2 regions of the Halobacillus shinanisalinarum genome follow, and region 1 is predicted to be linked to the other one. Evidence: riboswitches for the same ligand, from Rfam matches in the RefSeq annotation. Region 1 holds a riboswitch; the other holds the start of a gene.
What was found. Region 1 has a riboswitch for lysine ahead of dapA (4-hydroxy-tetrahydrodipicolinate synthase). Riboswitches for the same ligand answer to the same signal wherever they lie in the genome.
Positions count from the first base shown of each region.

Region 2: it holds a riboswitch for lysine, as region 1 does, so the genes downstream of both, MUO14_RS04610 (Na+/H+ antiporter NhaC family protein) here and dapA (4-hydroxy-tetrahydrodipicolinate synthase) in region 1, are expected to answer to the same signal.

Region 1 covers NZ_CP095074.1:2,320,022-2,332,022, reverse strand. The annotation lists gene ltaE (low-specificity L-threonine aldolase) at 1-560, shown strand, start outside; gene MUO14_RS11435 (hypothetical protein) at 831-1,019, shown strand; gene MUO14_RS11430 (NUDIX hydrolase) at 1,158-1,643, shown strand; gene asnB (asparagine synthase (glutamine-hydrolyzing)) at 2,033-3,946, shown strand; gene MUO14_RS11420 (M48 family metallopeptidase) at 4,284-5,543, shown strand; gene rlmH (23S rRNA (pseudouridine(1915)-N(3))-methyltransferase RlmH) at 5,718-6,197, shown strand; gene MUO14_RS11410 (SDR family NAD(P)-dependent oxidoreductase) at 6,582-7,331, shown strand; gene MUO14_RS11405 (SDR family NAD(P)-dependent oxidoreductase) at 7,345-8,079, shown strand; gene MUO14_RS11400 (MarR family winged helix-turn-helix transcriptional regulator) at 8,147-8,572, shown strand; gene dapA (4-hydroxy-tetrahydrodipicolinate synthase) at 8,863-9,750, opposite strand; lysine riboswitch at 9,879-10,058, opposite strand; gene MUO14_RS11390 (spore morphogenesis/germination protein YwcE) at 10,470-10,739, shown strand; gene MUO14_RS11385 (transcriptional regulator SplA domain-containing protein) at 11,043-11,297, shown strand; gene splB (spore photoproduct lyase) at 11,290-12,001, shown strand, end outside.
Region 2 covers NZ_CP095074.1:863,021-875,021, reverse strand. The annotation lists gene MUO14_RS04655 (metallophosphoesterase family protein) at 1-330, opposite strand, end outside; partial or broken gene MUO14_RS04650 (VOC family protein) at 732-1,066, shown strand; gene MUO14_RS04645 (helix-turn-helix transcriptional regulator) at 1,861-2,526, shown strand; gene MUO14_RS04640 (PTS sugar transporter subunit IIC) at 2,578-3,615, shown strand; gene sdaAB (L-serine ammonia-lyase, iron-sulfur-dependent subunit beta) at 3,691-4,353, shown strand; gene sdaAA (L-serine ammonia-lyase, iron-sulfur-dependent, subunit alpha) at 4,506-5,387, shown strand; gene MUO14_RS04625 (sulfite exporter TauE/SafE family protein) at 6,620-7,438, shown strand; gene MUO14_RS04620 (bifunctional metallophosphatase/5'-nucleotidase) at 7,450-8,835, shown strand; gene yunB (sporulation protein YunB) at 8,984-9,742, shown strand; lysine riboswitch at 9,797-9,984, shown strand; gene MUO14_RS04610 (Na+/H+ antiporter NhaC family protein) at 10,147-11,709, shown strand; gene MUO14_RS04605 (sodium-dependent transporter) at 11,964-12,001, shown strand, end outside.

The DNA of each region.
Region 1 (12,001 bases):
TTTATGAGGTTGCTCGTGAACAGCAGATTTCTATCCATTTGGATGGAGCAAGGCTGTTTAATGCGTCCATTGCTTCAGGTGTGTCAATTGAACATTATGCAGCTCAAGCGGACACGGTTCAGTTTTGCCTTTCAAAAGGTCTAGGGGCACCGATGGGATCTATAATTGCTGGATCGTATGATTTTATTTATAAGGCGCGTAAGTGGCGTAAGCGTCTTGGAGGCGGTCTGAGGCAGGTCGGAATGGTTGCGGCTCCTGGATTAGTTGCGTTAACCGATATGGTAGATCGTTTGGCAGAAGATCACGACCATGCCCAGCTTTTAGCTCAGGGTCTTGGCCAAATTGACGGACTTAATTTAGAGGGAAAAGTAGAAACGAATATTGTACTCATTAATGTAGTTGATCTTGGTAAATCAGCTGAAGAATTTCTTGAAGATTTGAAGGCAATAGGCGTTCTGGCTGTCCCTTTTGGACCGAACACGGTGAGGTTTGTTACGAATTATGATGTGAGTCGGGAAGATATCGAATCTGTTATTGAGCTGGTGGAGCAATTAGTATAACCATTTATTATTCGTGAATATCGTCAGCTTGAAAAGCTCTCTCATCGCGAGAGAGCTTTTTTAAATAAAACTCCAAATTTATACATAACTTGAAGGATGATTTATCAATCACATCGAATTATATTAAGATAAGTGTTTTGCCACCCCTTCTTGGAGGAATAATCATGAAACTGAAAAACATAATAAGCCTCATTGCCATCTTATTATTGTAAGCCATAGTTGAATGCATATCAATATGTTTCAACCAATGCAAAAGAAGAGGGAATAGTAGTGATGACAATAGACACATTGTATGGAACAATCACCGAACTGGCTGTGCGGATAGGTGATCGGAAAGCAGTGGAATCCGATATAGAAACACTTGCTTTTGCAGTTAATCAAATGGCACGTGATTTATCCAGGGCTTCAGATGTACACCCGGGATGCTGGCGAGGAATTGTACTTTTATGCCGTTTTTGAAATGAACCATAGCATCACAGATATTTCTATCCAAAAGAGGGATCGGGTTTTCCAAAGTATTATGACTACACTCGGAAAACAAAACGCTTCATTGATTTCCTTGACGCTTGAAGAAGTGATTAATTAAGGAGGGTTTTGATGGATATTCGTTTTAAAATAGGATCAACTAAATTCAATTATCGTGCGGTGGGTATTTTAGTTGAGCAAAACCATGTACTTCTTCATAAACAATGGGATGAGCATCATTGGTCACTGCCTGGAGGGGGAGTGGAAATAGGTGAACCAGCCGATAAGGCCGTCGTTCGCGAAATCAAAGAAGAGTTAGGATGGGATACTAAAGTAAAGAATTTATCATGGGTTGTTGAGAATTTCTTTCAATATAATCAGGAGAATTTCCATGAGTTGGGTTTCTATTACATACTTTCTTCAAGGGGCAAGCATCCCATGTTTGGAACGGACCCTTTCCATGGTGAGGAGGGCCAACGCTTGATTTACCAATGGTTTCCCATCAGTGAACTGGTCTCTATGCATTTACAGCCACCATTTTTGGCAGAAGGTTTGCAGAACATCCCCTCTGTGACACAACATCTCGTGCAGGAAGATATTGAGGTTAAGAAACTGTAGTGTCTCTCCTTAAACATACAACTAACGTTCGAAAAATTCTCTGTGAAAAGTAATATGACCGAGAAATATCGGTTTTCATTACTGTACAATAAGAGCTGGTTGTCTGGGCATAGAGGAGCTAAGGTACTTAAAAACGTTTAGATATTTCTATATGATATATCTAAAACGTGGTACAATATCTATAAACAAGCATCTTTAAAATGCTCACCATACTTTGAATTTTAAATACGTGCCCTTTTTACAAAACAGACAAAAACGGTAGATCATATTGCTTCATTCATATGAGAATACCGTTTTTAAAAATGTGTATATTATTAGTACAATCATATACTGTGCGTATCAAGGTTCGAGATGGTAACAACTATTTTCTAAAGAAAGAAGGATTCCCTATGTGCGGATTTATTGGGATATTACACAATAAAGGAAATCAAGTCACTCAAGAGTATGAGCAAGCATTTAATGCTAATAATAATCTCATTAAACATCGTGGACCAGATGATGAAGGCTACTATCACGACGATGGGATCTCACTTGGATTTCGAAGGTTAAGTATTATTGATATTGAAAGCGGCCAACAACCTTTTCATTTTGAGAATGAACGTTACTGGATGGTGTTCAACGGTGAGATTTATAACTATGTGGAACTCCGTGAACAACTGATAGCTAAAGGCTACACGTTTCAAACCGAGTCAGATACGGAAGTGATTGCTGTTCTTTTCCAGGATCAGCAAGAACAAGCTTTCAGCAAGTTACGTGGAATGTTTGCCATCCTCATTTGGGACAAGGAAACAAAGAGTTTGTACGGGGCCCGTGACCCATTTGGTATCAAACCTTTTTATTATACGAAAAATGAGGATAGCTTAAGTTTTGCGTCTGAGAAGAAAAGCCTGGCACAAGCAGGTGACCAGGTGGACACGGAGGCTTTGCAGCACTACTTAAGCTACCAATATGCACCAGAACCATTAACCCTAACCGAAGGCGTTCACAAGGTGGAACCAGGTCATTATTTTATAAAAACGCCGGGAGAGCCGCTTCTTATTGAACGCTATTTTCATGCGACATTCAACCCCGTGCTCACGGATGAAAAGCAAATGATTACACGAATTCAGGATTCATTGATCAATTCGGTAGATGTGCATATGCGCAGTGATGTACCTGTGGGCTCATTCCTCTCTGGAGGGATTGATTCATCAATCATTGTTGCGATTGCAAAAGACTTCAACCCGAATATTAAAACGTTCTCTGTAGGTTTTGAACGTGAAGGTTATTCAGAGGTAGATGTGGCAAAGGAAACAGCTGATAGGCTTAATGTAACAAACCATTCCTATATCATCACACCAGAAGAATATGTTCAGAAGCTTCCGAAAATCATGTGGCACATGGATGATCCATTAGCAGACCCAGCATGTGTACCACTTTATTTTGTTGCACGAGAAGCGAGAAAGTATGTCACTGTTGTATTATCAGGCGAGGGTGCGGACGAGCTGTTCGGCGGCTACAATATTTACCGTGAGCCCGAGTCATTGAAGGCCTTTAATTCGATGCCGCCTGTTGTAAAAAAAGCACTTCAAAAAGTGGCCCATATTCTTCCTGAAGGTATGCGCGGCAAGAGCTTTCTGGAACGTGGTACAACTCCATTGGAAGACCGTTATATTGGTAACGCCAAGATGTTTGAAGAACGTGAAAAAGAACAACTACTCGCTAATTTCAGAAAAGATAGGACCTATCAATCATTGACGAAAAGCTTGTATGAAAATGTTCAGGAAGAGCATCCTGTCCACCAAATGCAATACGTTGATATTCACACATGGCTGCGAGGCGACATTTTGTTAAAAGCAGATAAAGTGACGATGGCAAATTCTCTTGAGTTACGTGTTCCCTTCTTAGATAAGGAAGTATTCAATGCCGCTCGCGAGCTTCCGGTTGCAAGTAAAATTGCTGACGGGACGACAAAATCGATTTTACGTAAAGCTGTACGCGGCATTGTGCCAGACCATGTGCTCGACCGAAAGAAGCTAGGATTCCCTGTTCCGATTCGCCATTGGTTAAGAAACGAGCTGTACGACTGGGCGAAAAACCTGATTGCAACAAGTGAGACAGACCATCTCATCCACAAGTCTGTCGTCCTCGATTTGCTTGAAGCTCACGTTCAACAAAAGGGTGACTATTCCAGGAAAATATGGACGGTGTTGATGTTCATGCTATGGCACCAAATCTATATGGAGGGTGTCTACTCGTTTGAAGAATTACAGAAAGAAGACGAGACAGAAAGTAAGGTACTTGAACAACTGGTGACTGTTTAAAAAGGTTTTCAGATTTCCCGAAAAATTAGACGGTCAGATCAGGATCATCGAGTCAAAATGCTACAGCAAAAAAAAGCTTTTCGCAGATAAAAGCGTTGATTACCACTATAAAAGGTCAGCTCCGAAGCCATTCGGAGCTGGCTTTTTTTATTTTCAGGAGTTTTTTCAACGCTCCACCATAGCTGTATCTAAAAAAGTTTTAGCAGTCATTTCACCAATCTCCATCTAAAACCATTATGGTTAGGAGTAGGCCTTGGTAAAAGAATGACGGTTCTAAAAATGAATAGAACTCGTACAAGTAGTAAAGAGTGTATTTAAGAACGGAGGCGCAATAAGGATGAAAAAACGATTTGTGCTATGGACTGTTATTCTTTTCCCCATCTATGCCTATCTCGTCTACCTTTATTTGTTCCATTGGACAGGCACTGGGGTACCCGTATCCTATCAAGGTACAGCAGCTGACCCTGTCACCTTCATGACGGCGAAGGAACTAGAACTAAGCCAGGATTTTTCCAGGTATAAGGACTTCCTGTTTTTTGTCGGACTGCCTTTAGAAGGACTAATCTATTTAGGTGTACTTATTTTTGGGGTTTCTCCGATCTTTAAACAATTTGGTGAAAGGCTATCAAGATTTTCCTTTATCAAAATTCCAATCTATGTATTGCTATTATCGGCTTTTACCTGGATTCTTACGTTCCCAATCTATTATGCTGAACGTGTGCTTTCTGTTACTTACGGCATCTCGACCCAAAGCTTCTCAAGTTGGATGCGGGACGAACTGTTAGGCTTTTGGATAGGGGTTCTTATCATGTCCGTCCTCATTACTGTTTTATATTGGCTCATGAAACGTTTCACAAAACGATGGTGGCTGTATGCCTGGATATTGCTCATTCCATTTCTCATCTTCATGATGTACATTCAACCAGTTGTCATTGATCCATTATACAACGACTTTTCTGAACTAGATGATCCAGTATTAGAAGAAAAAATCCTTAACATGGCTGATAAAGCAGATATTCCCGCAGAACGTGTGTATGAAGTGGATATGTCCGAAAAAACGAATGCGATGAATGCTTATGTGAACGGTATCGGCTCAAACTTGCGCATCGTCCTATGGGATACAACTTTAAATCATCTCAAGAATAAGGAAGTCCTGTTCATTATGGCGCACGAAATTGGTCACTATGTGATGAACCATCTTTACTATAATCTAGCAGGTGTCATCATTTCCAGCCTGATCGGACTATATCTCGCCTATCGACTGCTGCACACTGTAATCCGTAAATGGGGTTCAAACTGGGGTGTGAAAAGTGTTGCCGACATTTCGTCATTACCCGCCCTATTTATTATCCTTTCCTTGCTCTCCTTCGCAGCGAGTCCAATTGAACTGGCGCTCTCGCGCGGAGCTGAGAAATCAGCGGATGAATACGCCATTGAAATGACAGAAGATAAGGAAGCTGCTGTCGGTGCTTTTCAGGAATTGACAGTCAACGGGCTAAGTGATGTCAACCCACCGGCACTAGTGAAATTTTTCAGGTATGGTCACCCAACGATGATGGAGCGGATTTTGATGCTAGAGGAGGATGATAAGGAATAACTCATGTTGCGATATGAGTCTATTACGGAGATTGTTCCCTGTCTCACATGATTGTCCCTTAACACCAAGGGATTGTTCCCTAACACCAAAAGATTGTTCTTTTTCTTAAACGATAAACAGATTGCGTAGACAAATGGTACACTTAGAGCAAACATTGTACACGGAGGACAACACATGAAAATCACCATCATTACCGTAGGAAAATTAAAGGAAAAATACTTGAAACAGGGCATCCAGGAATACACAAAACGTCTATCTCCCTACGCCAAAGTAGAGGTTATCGAAGTATCTGATGAAAAAGCACCCGAAAACTTAAGTGAAGCACAAATACTTGAAGTGAAGCAAAAAGAAGGAGAACGAATCCTGTCCAAGGTTGGCCACGACACCCATGTCATCACGCTTGAAATCAACGGTCAACAGCTGACTTCAGAAAAACTTGCCAAAAAAATCGACGACCTTGCTACGTATGGAAAGAGCAAGGTCGCTTTTGTCATTGGTGGATCACTAGGTTTAAGCGATGAAGTTATGGAAAGAAGTGACTTTGGGTTGTCTTTTTCAATAATGACACTCCCTCACCAGTTGATGCGGTTGGTGTTAGTGGAACAAATCTACCGAGCCTTTAAGATTAATCGGGGGGAGCCGTATCATAAGTAAATGAGGTTTTTTTCGACTTTATTTTATCTATAAAAATTAATTTAGGTGCTGTGATATAAGGCTGAAATATACAATATTTATGAATGAATATTGTATATTTCGGCCTTTTTTAGATCCTCTTTAAGGAAGAAGCTTAGATGAATAATTTTGTTATAGATAGATAAGCATTTCGTCAATTAGATCAATTTTTTCCAAGATTAGCGTCCATTATTTTTTCGGGCAATGTAATAATCAACTTTCTTAAATGGGTTATTTTCATGGAGAAAAATATGTGATGTATTAATGTACTCAAAGTTCACTTTTGTTGCATTCGGTAAAAAATTTGTTATTATTTAGATATTAAATATTTAAACATCTAAATATATACGAAAAGAGGTAATACTAATGAGATTACAAGGGAAAGTTGGGATTGTAACAGGCAGTGCTTCTGGTATTGGTAGAGGGATTGCTCTTGCTATGGCTAAAGAAGGTGCTAACATTGCAATTGTTGATGTAAATGAAGAAAAAGGAAAGGAAACCTTTGCCGAATTGAATCAATATACAGAAGGTTTACTTGTTATTAAAGATATCTCAATTAAAGAAAATGTTGATGAGATAGTTACAGAAGTTGTTAAAAAGTTTGGTAAGTTGGACATATTAGTCAATAATGCACATGTATCAAGACAGGATCTTTTCGTTGAAACAACGTTGGAGCACTTTGATTTATCTTTCGGAACGGGCTTCTATCCTACATTCCATTTCATGAAAGCATCTTACCCTGAATTAAAGGAGTCTCGTGGTAAGGTTATTAACTTTGCATCAGGTGCTGGAATTGATGGACAAGTCACACAAACTTCTTATGCTGCTGCAAAAGAGGCTATTCGAGGAATTTCTCGTGTTGCAGCGAACGAATGGGGACCGGATGGAATTAACGTGAACGTAATCGCACCGATTGCGCTTACTCCAGGTGTTGAACAATGGCGTCAAAGCTCCCAAGATTTATACGATGCGATGATTAATAAAATCCCACATCGCCGCCTTGGTGATCCAGAACAAGATATCGGTAGAACAGCTGTCTTCTTAGCAAGCAATGATTCTGATTATATTACTGGTCAAACCATTATGGTCGATGGTGGAACAATAAAATTACGTTAAGGAGGATTATATAATGGGACGATTAAATAACAAAGTTGCAATTATTACCGGTGGAGCCTCAGGTATTGGTGAACGTATGGTTGACCTTTTCAGTCAAGAAGGAGCTATTGTGATTGCCGCAGATATTAATGAGGCAGCACTTAAAAAATCAAATCAAAAAGAAAATGTATATGGAATGAAATTAAATGTTGCTTCAGACGAGGATTGGAAAGAATTAGCTAAGGAAGTGAACGATCGCTTCGGAAAAATTGATATTCTTGTAAACAACGCTGGGATTTCATCAGAAAAACCATACCAAGAAATTGACCTGGATGATTGGCAAAAAATGCTATCCATTAATGGCTTTGGGCCATTTGCTGGTATTAAACATGTGGCTCCAAATATGGCAGATCAAAAGAAAGGTTCAATCATTAATATTTCTTCTTATACTGCTCAAATTGGCCAAGGATTTAATCATTATTCTGCTTCAAAAGGGGCAGTTCGTGCGCTATCTAAAGCAGCTGCAACAAATTTTGGTTATCAGGGGGTACGTGTAAATACTCTTTTCCCTGGTATTATTGAAACACCAATGACTCAATCGTTAAGCACATCCAATGAGCTTCTTGAGCATTTAATTCAAGCAACTCCTCTGCAACGATTAGGTCATTCAGAAGATATTGCAAACGCTGCATTGTTCTTTGCATCAGATGAATCATCTTATATCACTGGTTCAGAATTAGTTATTGACGGCGGATTTTCTGCTCAATAAAATATTAATATACTGTGAGAGCTCCCTGTTTTCCTAGGGGCACTTACTATAGAAAGCAGGGATATAAATGAAAGAGCAAACTATTTTTGAACTAATTCATTCCATGGATCAGGTCACGAACAATTTAATCATTCAATGGAATAAAATGTTCAAGGAAAGCCTCGGCATTTCTCATATACTTGTTCTCAGCCACTTGAAGAGAAGCGGAAAAAGTCGTCCATCAGATATCGCAGGGGCTTTAGGCTTAACCCCTCCTTCTCTAACTCACTTATCTGAAAAGCTAGTACAAAAAAAATTAGCTGTTCGACTTATTGATGATGACGATCGTAGAATTATATACTTAGCAATTACTGACAAAGGGAATAGTATGATCAACAAAGCACACAAAGAAGGAAAAGCACTGCGTAGAAATCTTTTCGAAAAGCTAACAGAAGAGGAAAGGCAACATTTATTAGGCATATATGAGAAACTAAATAGTTATATAAAAGAATAAACTGGTGCTAATTCCTATAATAAATGATACTGATAAATCTGACTTTGGATAAAAGGACATTATGGGAATTCCTAAAATAAAAACGTAGTTAGATTCATAGTGGTAAAATTTATCATAAATGGTAAAAGAGAGCTGGGCTAGCTATGGGAATGGCAAAAAGAAGATCTGTCTACCGCTCCACTTCGCTCATGCAGTTCCCGAGTCTTGCAGAGGTGTGACAAATAATCTTGCCTAAAGAAACCCACATTAGCTGAATTTTCACTCTGCTAATGTGGGCTCTTATTTGTTATTCAACCAACAGCCTCTATTTCATTAGGCGGCAGGGTTCTTTGTAGTACTTCTCTTTCTTCTTTGTTCAAAGGCAGTAATGGTAGGCGAACATCCCCGACATGTATCCCTCTCATATTTAGCGCTGCTTTTACTGGTGAAGGGCTTGGGGCAGCAAATAGTGCATTCATGATTGGGAGAAGTTCACGATGTATCGAAGCAGCCCTTCTGACATCACCTCTCATAAAGTTATTGACCATTTCTTGCATTTCATTTCCGATGATGTGTGAAGAAACGGAAACAATTCCTGTTCCCCCAATGGATAAGACGGGTAATGTCATCCCATCATCTCCACTGTACACCGTAAACTCATCAGCCGTCTTACTAATAATTTCTGCCACGGCATCTAAATCACCACTGGCCTCTTTTACAGATACAATATTGTTGACTTCAGATAGGCGTACAGTCGTTTCTACTGACATGTTAACTACACTTCGTCCCGGTATATTATAAAGCATGACTGGTAATGATGTGGAATTAGCAATCACTTTGAAGTGCTGAAATAAGCCTTCCTGTGAAGGTTTGTTGTAGTATGGAGCAACGAGCATGATCCCATCGACACCTGCTGCCTCCGCCTGCCTTGTCAAACTGATTGAAGCATTTGTGTTGTTTGATCCAGTTCCGGCTATGACTGAAACTCTTCCGTCAACAACTTTCACCACAAATTTGAATAAGTCTATTTTTTCCTCTGTCGTTAATGTAGGAGATTCCCCAGTTGTACCAGCTATCACTAATCCATCAGAACCATTCGTGATCAAATGATTAACTAAGGTCCTCGTAGCACTAAAGTCAACCTCACCGTTATGGTCAAACGGGGTTACCATGGCAGTTAAAACTTGGCCGAAATTCATAACTTCACACCCTTTTGTATAATTTTAAATTCAGAGGTGGTCCGGGGCCATTCAGAAGTACACGCAAAAAAGCAACAACGAAGGGTTCGCTGTTGCCGTAGAAACATATTTATAAAAAAATCGTTCCTGCGTAAGATAGCCCTCCATATAGTTTCCTATATGACAGCCCTGTATTTATTCAATAGCAGAACCAGCTTCAAGAACATGAGATTCTCTCCGCTTCGGCAAATTCCCCTTTTCACAATAGTCATGGGATCTCATTAATCCTCCTATTGTGTACTAATGGTCTTTGCTCCTCTATCCTTACTTCAAAAGTACTGAAATAAGAAAATATTTAATTGAGTGTACTATAACAAAAAATCCGCTTTACTACAAGGACATTTCAGAAATACTTTTTAAAAAAACAGGAATTTCAAAGATTAACCGAAATCTCCACAGCCGCTATAGTTCGAACTGAAACTAAAGAACTATGGTTTTTTGTTACCGATAAAATAAATGATTACTACATAAAGGAGGAAGTGTAAATGCTAAATGGGTGTGATATTTGTACACCACAGCATCAAGGGTACACAGAATAACGCTTGTTCTCAAAGAAATACTTACATAAATCATTAAGAGAGACAGCAGATCAACAAACAGACTGTAAACGTAGGGGATAGTCCAAAATGGCGTAATAAGAATTTACTTCTAAGGGAAACCTTTTAACAGGAGGTGATTAAATGGATATTGTAGTTATTTTCATGTTAATTGCGACCGTTACCCCGTTTATTTTTATAAATTTGAAGAAGACAACATTTGCCATTATCCAAACGATTCTGCTTGTGGGAATGTGGGTTTATTATTTTCAAGTGTTGTTCATTGAAACACCTGCAATGTTTTCCTTTTCGTGGATGATGTTCTACTCTAGCCTTATTGTTTCGGAAGTAGCGTGGGTCATGATGATCATCCATATGGGTAAATCACCTGCAAAGTATTGGAAGAACTATTAATAAAGGTATTGATATCGGTACCTTCCTTGAGTTTTCTCTTTAAGAGGAGGTTCAAAAAGTCACCGAATGATAAACGGCGAGTTTCCTCGTTGCTCGGTTTTTCCGATCCTCACGTATGAAAGGCATACGCTGTGGTCCTCAAAACGTTCGCGAACTTCTTGCGACGCGCAAGAAGCGTTCTCGTGTCGACGTTGTCACAGGATGTAACGATCTTTGTCGATGTTTTCATTCGACAACTTTTTAATAAATTTTCTCCTTTTAGAAAACAATAAAATAAACTTTAAGGGAGGACAGGTGAGATCAATGGATATACCTGAAACCTATAACGCTGGAGAGATTGTCTATATAATCATACGAAATCCTCATGCACAAGACGTGGCTAATGTTCAAGAAGCGGCGGTCGTTCAAAACCCGGAAAACCCCGAGCAGCTATCCTTATTTGTGTACGAGACATACTATCCTTTGACAGATGAGGTTGCAATCTATAAGACGAAGAATCAAGCGGAACAGGCATATCGCGAAGCATTTGGTTCGAACGGGGAGAGTTTTTATGGTTAAGCCTTTCGTTCCCCAGCTTGTTTACGTAGAACCTCGTGCGTTAGAATATCCGCGAGGCAGAGAACTTATTGATAAATTTAATGAGATGGGCCTGGAAATCAAGCATACAACCTCCCATAATCAAATTAGGAATTTGCCAGGGGAGAACGATTTTCAAAAATATCGTGTAGCCAAGTCTACGCTTGTGGTCGGTGTCCGTAAAACGTTAAAGTTTGATACCTCGAAGCCTTCCGCAGAATACGCCATCCCTTTTGCCACAGGTTGCATGGGTCATTGTCATTATTGCTACCTGCAAACGACGATGGGTAGTAAACCATATATTCGAACGTATGTTAATACGGATGAAATTTTTGCTGCAGCAGAAGAATACATGAAAGAACGGGCGCCGGAGGATACGCGTTTTGAAGCTTCCTGTACATCAGATATTGTGGGAGTAGATCACTTAACCCACACACTGAAAGATGCCATTGAATATTTCGGACAGTCGGAATATGGAAAGCTTCGGTTTGTAACCAAATTCGCACATGTTGATCATTTACTTGATGCTAAGCATAATGGACGTACAAGGTTTCGTTTCAGTATTAACGATGATTATGTTATAAAGTATTTTGAACCAGGCACCTCAAGGCTCAAAGAGAGGATAAAGGCTGCTGCTAAGGTAGCTGAAGCAGGCTATCCCTTAGGATTCATCGTTGCCCCTATTT
Region 2 (12,001 bases), 1.5 Mb from region 1:
TTCCATCGGTTGGGCAATAGTTTTTATGGCTTGCTTCACCTCCTCCGGTGTTTCCAGATCAGCGTTAAGCATATCGCCATTTAAAATGGCCAAATCAGGCTTCTGCTCATCAAGCACTGTATTCATTAATTCTATCGTCCGGGGATCGATATCCTCATCATCTTGAATGTCATTAAACTGTACGATTCGATACTTCCCATCAGCGTTGAATTGCAGCTTTTCATTTTCATTTGTTTTCCCTTGAACGGGAGAACTGAAAGAATTTGTTGTGATTAAGATAGCGGTAATAGCGATGGTAACAATACTAATACCAAGAGATTTTAATTTCATAAAATAGCCTCCTTCTTACATAAGTAGTCTTTATACATTCAAATTAAGTTTAATAAAATAGTATTAATCCTATATAAATTTACTTCCAATATTACGTAAAATATTCTTTAAATGGGCGCATAGGCGTACTAATGTAATAAGAGTGCGCTTTTTCTGAATCGGTCCATATTATGCAGGAGTTTTCATTCTCGAGTGTAGGGATCTTTTTTGATGGTTTTCTTGTTCCTTTGTAACTTTAAAGCAAAGTGGAGGGACAAATCCTCAATAGAAGTTTGGTAATTACTTTGAGCAAGATTATCTTGAATCCGAGTCTTCATGATAAGGGCGCAAGAACGGAATAAAAGTCAGCGCCTATTTTGCGTGTAAGGGTCATTTAATCGAATAAACCAAAAGGAGGATAAATGAAGGTTAAGCGAATTGTTGCCAATGTTGAGACGCAGGACATTTCCAAAGCAAAGTACTTCTACGAGGAAATACTTGAACTTGATCAATTGATGGACATGGGATTTATTGCGACTTACGGCTCGCATGAGAAAATGGATACTCAAATCAGTTTTCTCTCGCAGGGGGTTCCGGGAGGCCTGTGCCTAATTTGTCTATTGAAGTTGAAGATTTTGACGATGCTTTAACTCGTATAAAAAAAGCAGGGATTCCAATTGAGTATGGACCAGTTGAGGAACCATGGGAGGTTCGGCGGTTTTTTGTAAGGGATCCATTCGGGAAGCTTGTCAATATTCAAGGCGTCTCTTTAACCCTCTTCAGGATCACGTTGCAATTTTATTTTTTCGGTGTTTTATTTATTGAAAAAAGAATGGCCGAAGATAGATAAAAGTACAGTGGAAAATGAACGGAGTTAATGGAATGAGCTTTAAATCCAATATATTCTCCTACAGGCAGGCTTAGCAAGAAAGCCAAATATAAAAAGTGTGCTTTTTTGAAAATTGCACCTATAATTCCAAGGGAAGCGGGGACAAAAAATAATAGTAAGTACGCCATTCCAAATTGTCTATAAGCAGTCTATCTGTAAAGGTGTTTAAGAAGATTTTCTCTTGTGTTCGGCATCCACAAGTCTGGAATATGAAAATTTCACCAGTAGTAGGCACCAATAAATGAACCGATTATACCTAGAAGAATTGCAAGTCTAAGAAGTATTTTAGTGTTCATTTTAATTTGCATTTTTTAATCCTCCCCTTTGAAAATAGATTATTCATAGAAAGGGGAGTTCTACTCCATAAACGGGGCGTATTTCCGGAATTAAGGATTTGCGCCTTTTTTGCATGAATAGGACATTTTAGTTGAAGATTTTAGTTGAAGATTACAGCACAAAAATGATCAAACTTAACCAAAACTTTATGCAGTCAAATGGGATGGAAAAATATCTTTAATCAAACCTTATTTCAAAACAACAACAAAATTTTTTTAACCTTTAAAAAAATGTTTTAACAATAATCAAATCATGATAGAATACAAATTGGTCTTATTGAAAACGATTACATAAGAGGGGTGATTAAAATAGGAGAAAAAAATAGATTGATTTTTGATCATGCGATTAGAACAGCAGATATGATGGTCAACATGTTTGGACCAAGGTGTGAAGTAGTTGTTCATGATTTTTCAGATTTACAACGATCATTAATCCATATTGCAGGGAATGTCACTTCAAGAGAAATCGGTTCCCCCATTACAGATTTAGTGTTAAACGAATTAAGAAAAAACCATGAAGATATTAAAGATATCCCTGGTTATCGGACACAGTCGTCTAAAGGGCAGATTATGAAATCGACTACTGTTTTTTTGAGAGATGAAGACAACAAAATTATTGGTGCTCTTTGTACGAATTACGATATTAGTCTTCTGATGGAAATGGGTGGTGAAATCGAACATTTTATTGACTTTCAGGAAGATAAACAGACGAAACACATATCAGAAACGTTTTTCAAGTCTGTTCATGATGTTATTCAAGATATGGTTGATCAAGTGATTAGTCGTTACAATAAAGCACCTATACAGATGACGATGGAAGAAAAAGTGCATTGTGTCGGTGAGTTAGATGAAAAGGGGACATTTTTGATTAAAGGAGCAACAGAATATGTTGCCCATGTCCTAGGGGTTTCTAAATTCACCGTTTACAATTACTTGAACAAGGTTCGCTCAATGAATGAATACAAAGTTAACGAAAATGAAAATGTACGCTAAAAAAGTTCATCAACATGACAACGTACACAAACCATCGAGGGAGAGAACATCATGGAAATTATCAAAGGAACAGTCCTATTACTCATTGTACTAGCTTTTTTTACCCTTTTTAGCTACAAAGCACCTAGAGGGATGAAAGCAATGGGGGCACTAGCAAGTGCAGCCATTGCCACTTTTTTAGTTGAGGCATTTCAACGTTATGTGGGGGGAGATTTATTAAATATTGAGTTTTTAGGTCAAGTTGGGGATGCGGCTGGTAGTATGGGCGGAGTTGCTGCGGCTGCCCTTGTTGCACTAGCTATGGGTGTTTCACCTGTTTATGCTTTAATGCTTGGTGTCTCCTGTGCAGGTTTAGGACTTTTACCAGGATTTTTAGCAGGTTATTTAATGTCATTTGTCGTCAAGAAAATCGAGGCAAAGGTGCCTAATGGACTTGATTTAATTGTTACAATTATTGTGGCAGCTCCACTTGTCCGTTTATTAGCGGTTTACGCTGATCCAATTGTCGACGCTACACTACTTAATATCGGTGGAATTATTACACAAATAACCGATGCGAGTCCTATTGTTATGGGAATTATTTTAGGTGGTGTTATCACTGTTGTAGCTACAGCTCCTTTAAGTTCCATGGCTTTGACTGCTATGTTAGGTTTAACAGGTGAGCCGATGGCGATTGGTGCGTTAGCTGTATTTGGTTCATCCTTTTTGAATTTTGTCTTTTTCCATCGCATGAAGTTTGGAGATCGGAAAACGACCATTTCAGTTGCAATTGAACCATTGTCACAAGTAGATATTATTTCTGCCAACCCAATTCCTGTTTATGTTACTAATTTTCTTGGTGGTGCAACGTCAGGAATTTTTATTGCATTATCAGGATTAGTGAATGGAGCGACTGGAACGGCCACACCAATTGCAGGATTTGCAGTTATGTATGGGTTTAATGATCCGATCAAGGTAACTATTGTCGCAGCTTTATGTGCAGTCTTCAGTGCACTATGGGGCTTCATTGGGTCATATATATTTAAAAACTATAAAATCCGTCGAGTAGATCAGCTCATTGAAGTAAATGAGAAAGCAGAGTCAACCTAAGTATCATATACCATGTTGTAAGAAATAAATAATGAAATGTACTTGTTTAATATAAAAATTTAAGAGGTGAGCGTCGTGAAATTTAATTCAGTATTTGACATTATCGGACCGGTCATGGTCGGTCCATCAAGCTCACATACAGCGGGTGCTGCACGAATTGGAAAAGCAGCACGGAATTTATTTGGGAAAGAACCGAAATGGGCGCGTATCTATTTATATGAATCATTTGCAAAAACATATAAGGGTCATGGAACAGACTTTGCTCTAGCAGGTGGTCTGCTTGGGTTCGAAACGGATGATTCAAAGATGAAACAGGCACTGGAGATCGCTCGAGAGCGGGGGCTCGATATTGAATTTATTGAGGACAATGCCGGTGTTGATCACCCGAACACAGCAAGGCTGATTATCGGCAATGACACGGATCAGCTCGAGCTGATCGGTATTTCGATTGGTGGCGGTAAGGTTGAAATTACGGAACTAAACGGATTTGAATTGCGTCTGTCCGGCAATCACCCTGCCATTCTGATCATGCACAACGACCGGTTCGGTGCGATTGCATCTATCACAAAAATTTTAGCCAAACATGAAATCAATATTGGTCATATGGAAGTGAACCGGAAAGATGTAGGCACAGAGGCATTAATGGTCATTGAAGTGGATCAGAATGTGCATGACAGTGTTTTGAAGGAAATGGAAGACGCTGATCATATTGAGCAGATTGCCAAGATTGTCAGTTAAAGTATTTGAATAAGGAATGACACATGTGAAGGTCATCAAATCGTGCGCAAATGGTCTCAAATTATGCAATAGTCAGGCAAGGTTGTGTATCATTAATAACGTCTGAGGCTTTTGCGAAATCGTAAATGTATTTCAGAAGAGGAGTCAATAACATGTTTCGTACAGTTGCTGAATTAGTAGAAGTCGCTGAAAAGGAAAATATATTAATCTCTGAAGTTATGATACGACAGGAGATGGAAGTAAAGGAGAAAACACGGGAAGAAGTGTTTTCCGAGATGGAGAAGAACCTTGATGTGATGGAAAAAGCTATAGAAGACAGTCTTAAAGGTGTTGTGTCTGTTACCGGTCTGACCGGTGGAGATGCGGTCAAAGTCCAGGAATACATGAAAGAAAACACACCGTTATCTGGCAATCTCATGATGGATGCTGTCAGTAAAGCAATGGGCACTAATGAAGTCAACGCTGCCATGGGAACAATTTGTGCAACACCGACAGCAGGTAGTGCAGGCTGTGTACCGGGAACATTATTTGCGGTCAAGAATCAGTTGAATCCTAGCCGTGAACAGATGGTGCGCTACTTGTTTACATCCGGTGCATTCGGATTTGTCGTTGCCAATAACGCGTTTATTTCCGGAGCTGCCGGGGGGTGTCAGGCAGAAGTGGGATCGGCAGGAGCGATGGCATCTGCAGCAATCGTGGAGATGGCGGGTGGCACACCACAACAATCCGCTGACGCCTTTGCCATGACTCTGAAAAATATGCTCGGCCTTGTTTGTGATCCGGTCGCTGGTCTTGTTGAGGTGCCCTGTGTGAAACGGAATGCAGGCGGATCATCACTTGCGATTGTATCGGCGGACATGGCACTCGCCGGTGTAACGAGCACGATCCCGTGTGATGAAGTCATTGGCGCGATGTACCGGATTGGCAAACAAATGCCATCAAGTTTGCGTGAGACGGGTGAGGGCGGTCTGGCAGATACACCAACCGGACGTCTGTTAAAACAGAAGCTATTTGGTATTACATCAGGCTCATGAGTTTACGAATCATAACCAATCGAAATAATTAACACCAGAAGAAATGTTTTATAAAAATTCAGGTGATACGGTAATAAAATGTGTGAGGGGATGGAAAAAGTTATTTCTAAAAAACAAATACGAAGGGCGCAATTCTGGAGCAAAGAATTGCGTTTTCTTAATGTATAGGGCCACCAATTAATTGAATAAGAAAAATCTAGTGAAGAACTTAGAAGCATGAAAAATACAAACCACCGTTCAATGAGTGGTTTGTACTTGGAAGACGTTATCCGAGCCGATAATTATTGCTCTGAGGCTGACCGATACGTCGCAATGATGACACCGGTATCCGTGGTTACAGAGTCGGTCAGATTGAGGTGCGCAACAGTGCTATCTTCAGGAAGCAAGCGGCGCCCTTTACCAAGAACCAGCGGGTGAATGTTTTATGCCCTGTTTGTGCTCCCCTAGATTGAAGAAGTTTGATTTTATTTAAGGCTCTTCATTAAAATCTAAGGCTGACATTAGAAGGTAATTATGGTAATGAACCAAATAAATGAAAAACTGTAACCTGCTATACAGAACAAAAACACGATAACGAGGGTTATATGTGTGTTTTCAGCGCTTATCGCTCACTTTAAGCCTTCTTTCGCTCCTAACTTTCCTGAATCATAGGCTTCTTCATTATTGTGATGGGGCTATGTATAAAAGACAGTCGCTCCCTTAAGCACACAAACAACAGCGGAAAAGCCACCATAGCTAGCTAGATTATCTGCATGGGCCGCTGGATCCAACCATAGGTTTTGGTGATGAGCCTTATTTAAAAGCGTTTTTTTCTAAAATCGCTTGAGGTAGGTATTTAGCAAATAAACAATACAGATTAAAATTCAACATTATTCAAATTCGAGATGGAAGGTTTCATTGGCTAATAAAAGAACCAATACCGCACGGAGGTTTGACATCTGTGAGGTTTTTTAATTTCGGCTATTTTCTAGGAGTTTATTGCTATTTAAAGTAATTTATTTACCTTTATAAAAGGACGGATCAACAGGTAGCAGAGGGAACTATGCAAGCCCCCTGAGGAAAGGCGAGCATATTTCCTTTTGCGGTCTTCATATACAACAACAATCTTCACTAAACGAGCCTTAATTTCTCTTTATGACCACTTGAAGAGTTGGATTCTCTTTCTAATCATGTTTTCGTCATAGAAAACGTGATACTATAATATTATCTCTAATACAGATAGAAGGTTGTCCATGTTTATCGTAATTGCTTTAGTAATCGGATTTTTAGCATCTTTTGTTGGAAGCGTAGCAGGATTAGGCGGAGGGTCTATATTAGTGCCTGCTCTTTTATTCTTAGGTGATCACCATCATATGTTTGATTGGGTCACGCCACAGAAGATTGTAGGGATTTCACTAGTTGTAATGATTTTCACAGGACTTTCATCAACGTTGTCGTATATTAAGCATAAACGAGTAGACTTGAAGGCAGGATTACTCCTGTTGATTGGGAGTATTCCAGGAGGAATCTTCGGGTCATGGCTTAATCAATTTTTTCAAACGGATAATTTTGCATTAATATTTGGAAGTGTAATGATTGTTATATCATTGTTATTTTTTCTGCCCAGAAGTCGGGAAGAGGGTAACAAATTCTCAATCAGTGGTATAAAGAGGGTAGTTGTGCTAAATGGTCAAACCATTTCCTATACGTTTCCATTGGGGATCGGCTTCATTTTATCCTTTAGTGTGGGGGTATTATCAGGATTGCTTGGAATTGGAGGTGGCTCGCTTACTGTACCAGTTTTAATCCTGCTTTTTCGATTTCCTCCACATATTGCAACAGCTACATCGATGTTCATGATATTTTTTGCGAGTATAACAAGTTCAGCAACCCATATTTATTTAGGTCATGTGGAATGGAGCCGTGCTTTGTACTTTATCCCGGGTGCTTACATAGGCGGTATGTGCGGTGCATTTGTTAATCGGAAATTAAATGGACAAGCAGTGGAATGGTTTTTACGTATTCTGCTTATTTTAGTCGGAATACGGTTAATTTGGCAAGGGATTGGATAAGGAGACTGATAATGAAGGAAAAGATCTTTTTATACTATACCAGCGACTTGCATAGCCACTTTGAGAATTGGCCTCAAATTGTCGGCTATTTCAATCAAAGAAAAAAGATACATCATATAAATGAAGAAAGTTACTGGCTGTTAGATAATGGTGACCATGTGGATCGTTTTCACCCGATAACAGAAGGCTTGATGGGCAAAGGAAATGTTGAGCTTTTAAATCAGGCAGGCTACAGCTTTGCAAACTTAGGTAATAATGAAGGAATCACGTTATCCTATGGGGATTTATATTCGCTGTATGAGGAGGCTGATTTTGATGTGGTTTGCGCTAACTTACAGTCACAAACAGCCCCCCAGCCAGATTGGTTAAAACCGTATAAAATTTTTCAAACGAAGTATGGAACGAGAATAGCTGTTCTTGGCTTAACTGCACCATTTGAAACATTTTACAGTATGTTGGGCTGGTCAATTACTTCACCTTTTGATATATTAGACAAACTAATAACAGAGGTACAGAAACAAGCGGACATTGTTGTACTGCTCTCGCACCTCGGTATGTACGATGATGAAGAGATTGCGAGACATTATCCTGGGATTGACGTCATTATCGGTGGGCATACCCATCATCTTTTTCAAAATGGTGAACATACAGGGAATTCCATCTTAACTGCTGTTGGCAAACATGGCACACATTTAGGGGAAATTATATTAGAATGGGATCATGCTGTACAATCTTTAAGCAAAAAAGAAGCCTATGCTGTATCGACTGAAAATATGGAAAAGGATAGTCTTGCAAATGAGCAAGTGGAAAAGATGAGAGAACGCGCTGTGGAGCATCTGCAAACTCCTGTAGCCTATCTGGAGCATCCTTTAAAAATTGCCTGGTTCAAGGAAACGCCGCTTATGAAAAGGTTTACGAAAGGAATGCAGGATTGGACAGGGGCAGACCTCGCAATGTTGAATGCTGGTGTGTTGCTCGACCATCTAGGTGAAGGGCAAGTGACATCTGAAGATATTCATCGAATATGCCCTCATCCAATGAATCCGTGTAAAGTCGAACTTTCTGGGGATGAGTTGCTTGAAGTCATTCGAGTGGCTCATACAAGAAAATTGACTGAAATCCGCTTGAAAGGTTTAGGTTTCCGAGGTGAAGTCATCGGTAAAATGGTTTTCACAGGTGTTGACATCGAGGTCTTTGAAGGTTCTGATGATGAATTACATGTCAAAAGTGTACGTATGAATGGGATGGATATTGATAAACAAAAAACTTACACCCTGGCTACTGCAGATACCTTTACTTTCGGAAGGCTTTTTCCTGAGATTGCCTACGCTGAATATAAAAGGTATTATATGCCAGAACTGCTTCGCGATGTCCTTGCAAAATCTTTGGGTTTTTAAAAATGTGTGGCAAGGACGTAAAATTATTTTTTAGGGAGCAATAATAGCCTGGTCGATGGCACATTTCATAAAATGTGATACAACTTATCTAACATGATGCTTAAACCCCTCCTTCCTGACATATAGATAGGGCAGGAGGGGTTGTTTTATGGGAACTAAAAAGACGAATCCACCCTCAATAGGGAAAAGAATTCTTATCACGTTCATTTGTTTTGCTATCATTACAGGTTCATGTTTATGGTTAATTGATCGAGGGATCACTCCAGCCATACAAGAAATTGCTACAACGAAGGCTCACCAGCTGGCCAGGGTTGCTATAAATGAAGCAGTCAGTAAACAAATTTCTGAGGATATAAATTATGATGATTTGGTGGAAATTGAAAAAGATAATGAAGGGAATATTGTTTCTATGGGCTGGAATTCTGTTGTGGTAAATAGAGCGTTGAGAAACACCACCTTAAGAGTACAACATTTCCTCAGGCGAATGGAACAAAATGATCTTCCAATGGATGTAGCATTGGAGGCAGATCTTGAACAGTCTGAAGAAGACCCGAGTGTAGAACCGGTCACATTGATTAGAGTCCCCATCGGATTGGCAACAAATAATACACTCTTGTCAAACCTTGGACCTGAAGTGCCTGTTCAGTTGCAAGTAATTGGTGATGTCCAGACACAATTTAGAAATGAAATAACAGAGTACGGTATTAACGCTGCACATTTTCAATTATGGATTAATTTTAAAGTAAGCTTACAAGTTGTTATTCCTTTTGCTACTGAGACAACTGTTGTAACTAATGATATTCCGGTTGATTCTCGGACGATTATGGGTGAAGTGCCTGAGTTTTATAATGGCGACGGAGGGGAGGAATCTCCAACCTTTTCACTACCAATGACAGGCTTGCAATAAACGATAGATCTTGGTAAACTATTTAGGAATTAAATATGCGTGACCTTATCAGATCGGTGAGGTAGAGGCGCAGGACTTCATTAGTAATTCAAGTGGGAGGATGACAACGATGACCACGTTTATGAAAGGGAAGACCTGCCGAAGTTTATTGCAGCAGTCAAGCTGCCTTATTCTGGTGTGCACCTGAACAAGGGTTACACTGTCATGCATGCTTTTAAGGTGCATGGTGCGCTACTGATCGAAATGGAGGATAATCAAATTGCTGCTGTATGGCAATGATAGGTTATTTTCTATCATTGTCTTTTTTGTGTGCAATAGCTTTTCAAAATTCCTCAATTTTATCTCCAGTAGACTTCCTAAAAGCACCTCGTTATCATCTTAAGATAAAATGGAGGGGAACCACTTTGGAAGGAACGATTTATTCACTTATTCCACCATTACTCATGCTTATTCTTGTGATTGCAACAAGAAAAGTCATTCTGTCTCTGGCAGCAGGTATTATTGTCGGAGCCTTTATGCTTACACAATTCAATGTGATGGATGGTATACAAATGATTTGGACTGTATTTGCTACCATTTTTTATAGCGAAGGTGCTATCAACACAGGTAATATTTATCTGCTAACTTTCTTATTACTACTTGGTGTTGCAACAGCTTTTATGACAGCTTCCGGTGGCAGCAGAGCTTTTGGTAAATGGGCAGTAACCCGTATTAAAACTCGTAACGGGGCAAAACTTGTTCCGGTTTTATTAGGTATTATCATTTTTATCGATGATTACTTTAACGCATTAGCCGTTGGGCAGGTAGCTAGGCCTGTGACGGATCGACATAAAATTTCTCGAGCAAAATTAGCGTATTATATAGATTCTACCTCAGCGCCGATTACCGTTATTTCGCCTATTTCCAGTTGGGGAGCTTATATTATCGGAACGATTGGCAGTATTTTAGCGGCTAATGAAATTGCCAATTATCAACCACTTGAGGCCTTTATTAGAATGATTCCGTATAACTTTTACGTTTTTGCAGCCTTGTTACTCGTCTTTTTGACTGTATTTATGAAGATAGATATTGGTTCAATGCGTAAACATGAAAAGCGAGCTATGCAGACTGGTGAGTTGATCGATCCTAATAAAGTCGGGGATGTTCCGGGTGATTTAAACGATGAATTTGAGGAACACGAGCATGGAAGGGTCTCCCATCTCATCTGGCCTATTGTGACATTAATCTTAGTAACTGTTACGTCAATGGTTATTACAGGGATACGGAATTCAACAGAAACAGTGAATCTAATAAGTATTTTTGCTAATACAAATGTAAATATTTCTTTATTCATAGGCGGGGTGATAGCTGTTCTTGTGGCAGGGGGACTTTATGTTAAACAAGCAGAGCCCAAGTCAGGTATCAATCATGTCTTAAGCGAAGGTGTAAAAGCAATGCTTCCGGCCGTGTATATTCTCGTCTTTGCATGGATGATTGGCGATGTAATCGGACAGCTTGGAACGGGGGAGTATTTAGTTACTCTTGTTAACCAATCATCGATTAACATTGCATTCTTACCTTTCCTTATTTTTATTGTGGCTGGTTTTATGGCCTTAGCTACGGGAACATCTTGGGGAACGTTTGGAATTATGCTCCCGATCGCAGGTGAAATTGCCGTTGGAATTGATGTGAATTTAGTCCTGCCAGCCTTGTCAGCAGTTCTTGCTGGGTCTGTGTTCGGTGATCACTGTTCACCGATTTCTGATACAACCATCCTTTCTTCAACTGGGGCTGGATCGAATCACATTGACCACGTAATGACCCAGTTGCCATATGCATTTATTGCGGCTATCGCTGCAGCTGTTGGTTATTTAATACTAGGATTTACTGGACAGCTGCTACTGGCGTTCTTGTTGACATTGATTGTTATAGCGATTTTAGCAATGTGTATTCACTATATTTTTCCAGAAAATTATTTGACTAAGTAAATATATTCAAAAGAGGGGTACATTTGAGTACTCCTTTTTTATATGTGGAATTTCAGTTCTAGTGGGGAAATTTGAACTACTGATCTTTATTATTGGGGCATACAAAATATAGCTTTGACATCTCTTTAACAGTATGGTTATAATCTAAGTATAAATAATCAGAAAAAAATAAAGATTTAAAACATTCTCTTTCCATTGCTTGTCACATACAAGTATTAAAAGGGATTCTGATTATTAAGGGGAGGTCTTTAGACATGGAAAATCGATCACAGTGGGGGTCAAGGGCAGGCTT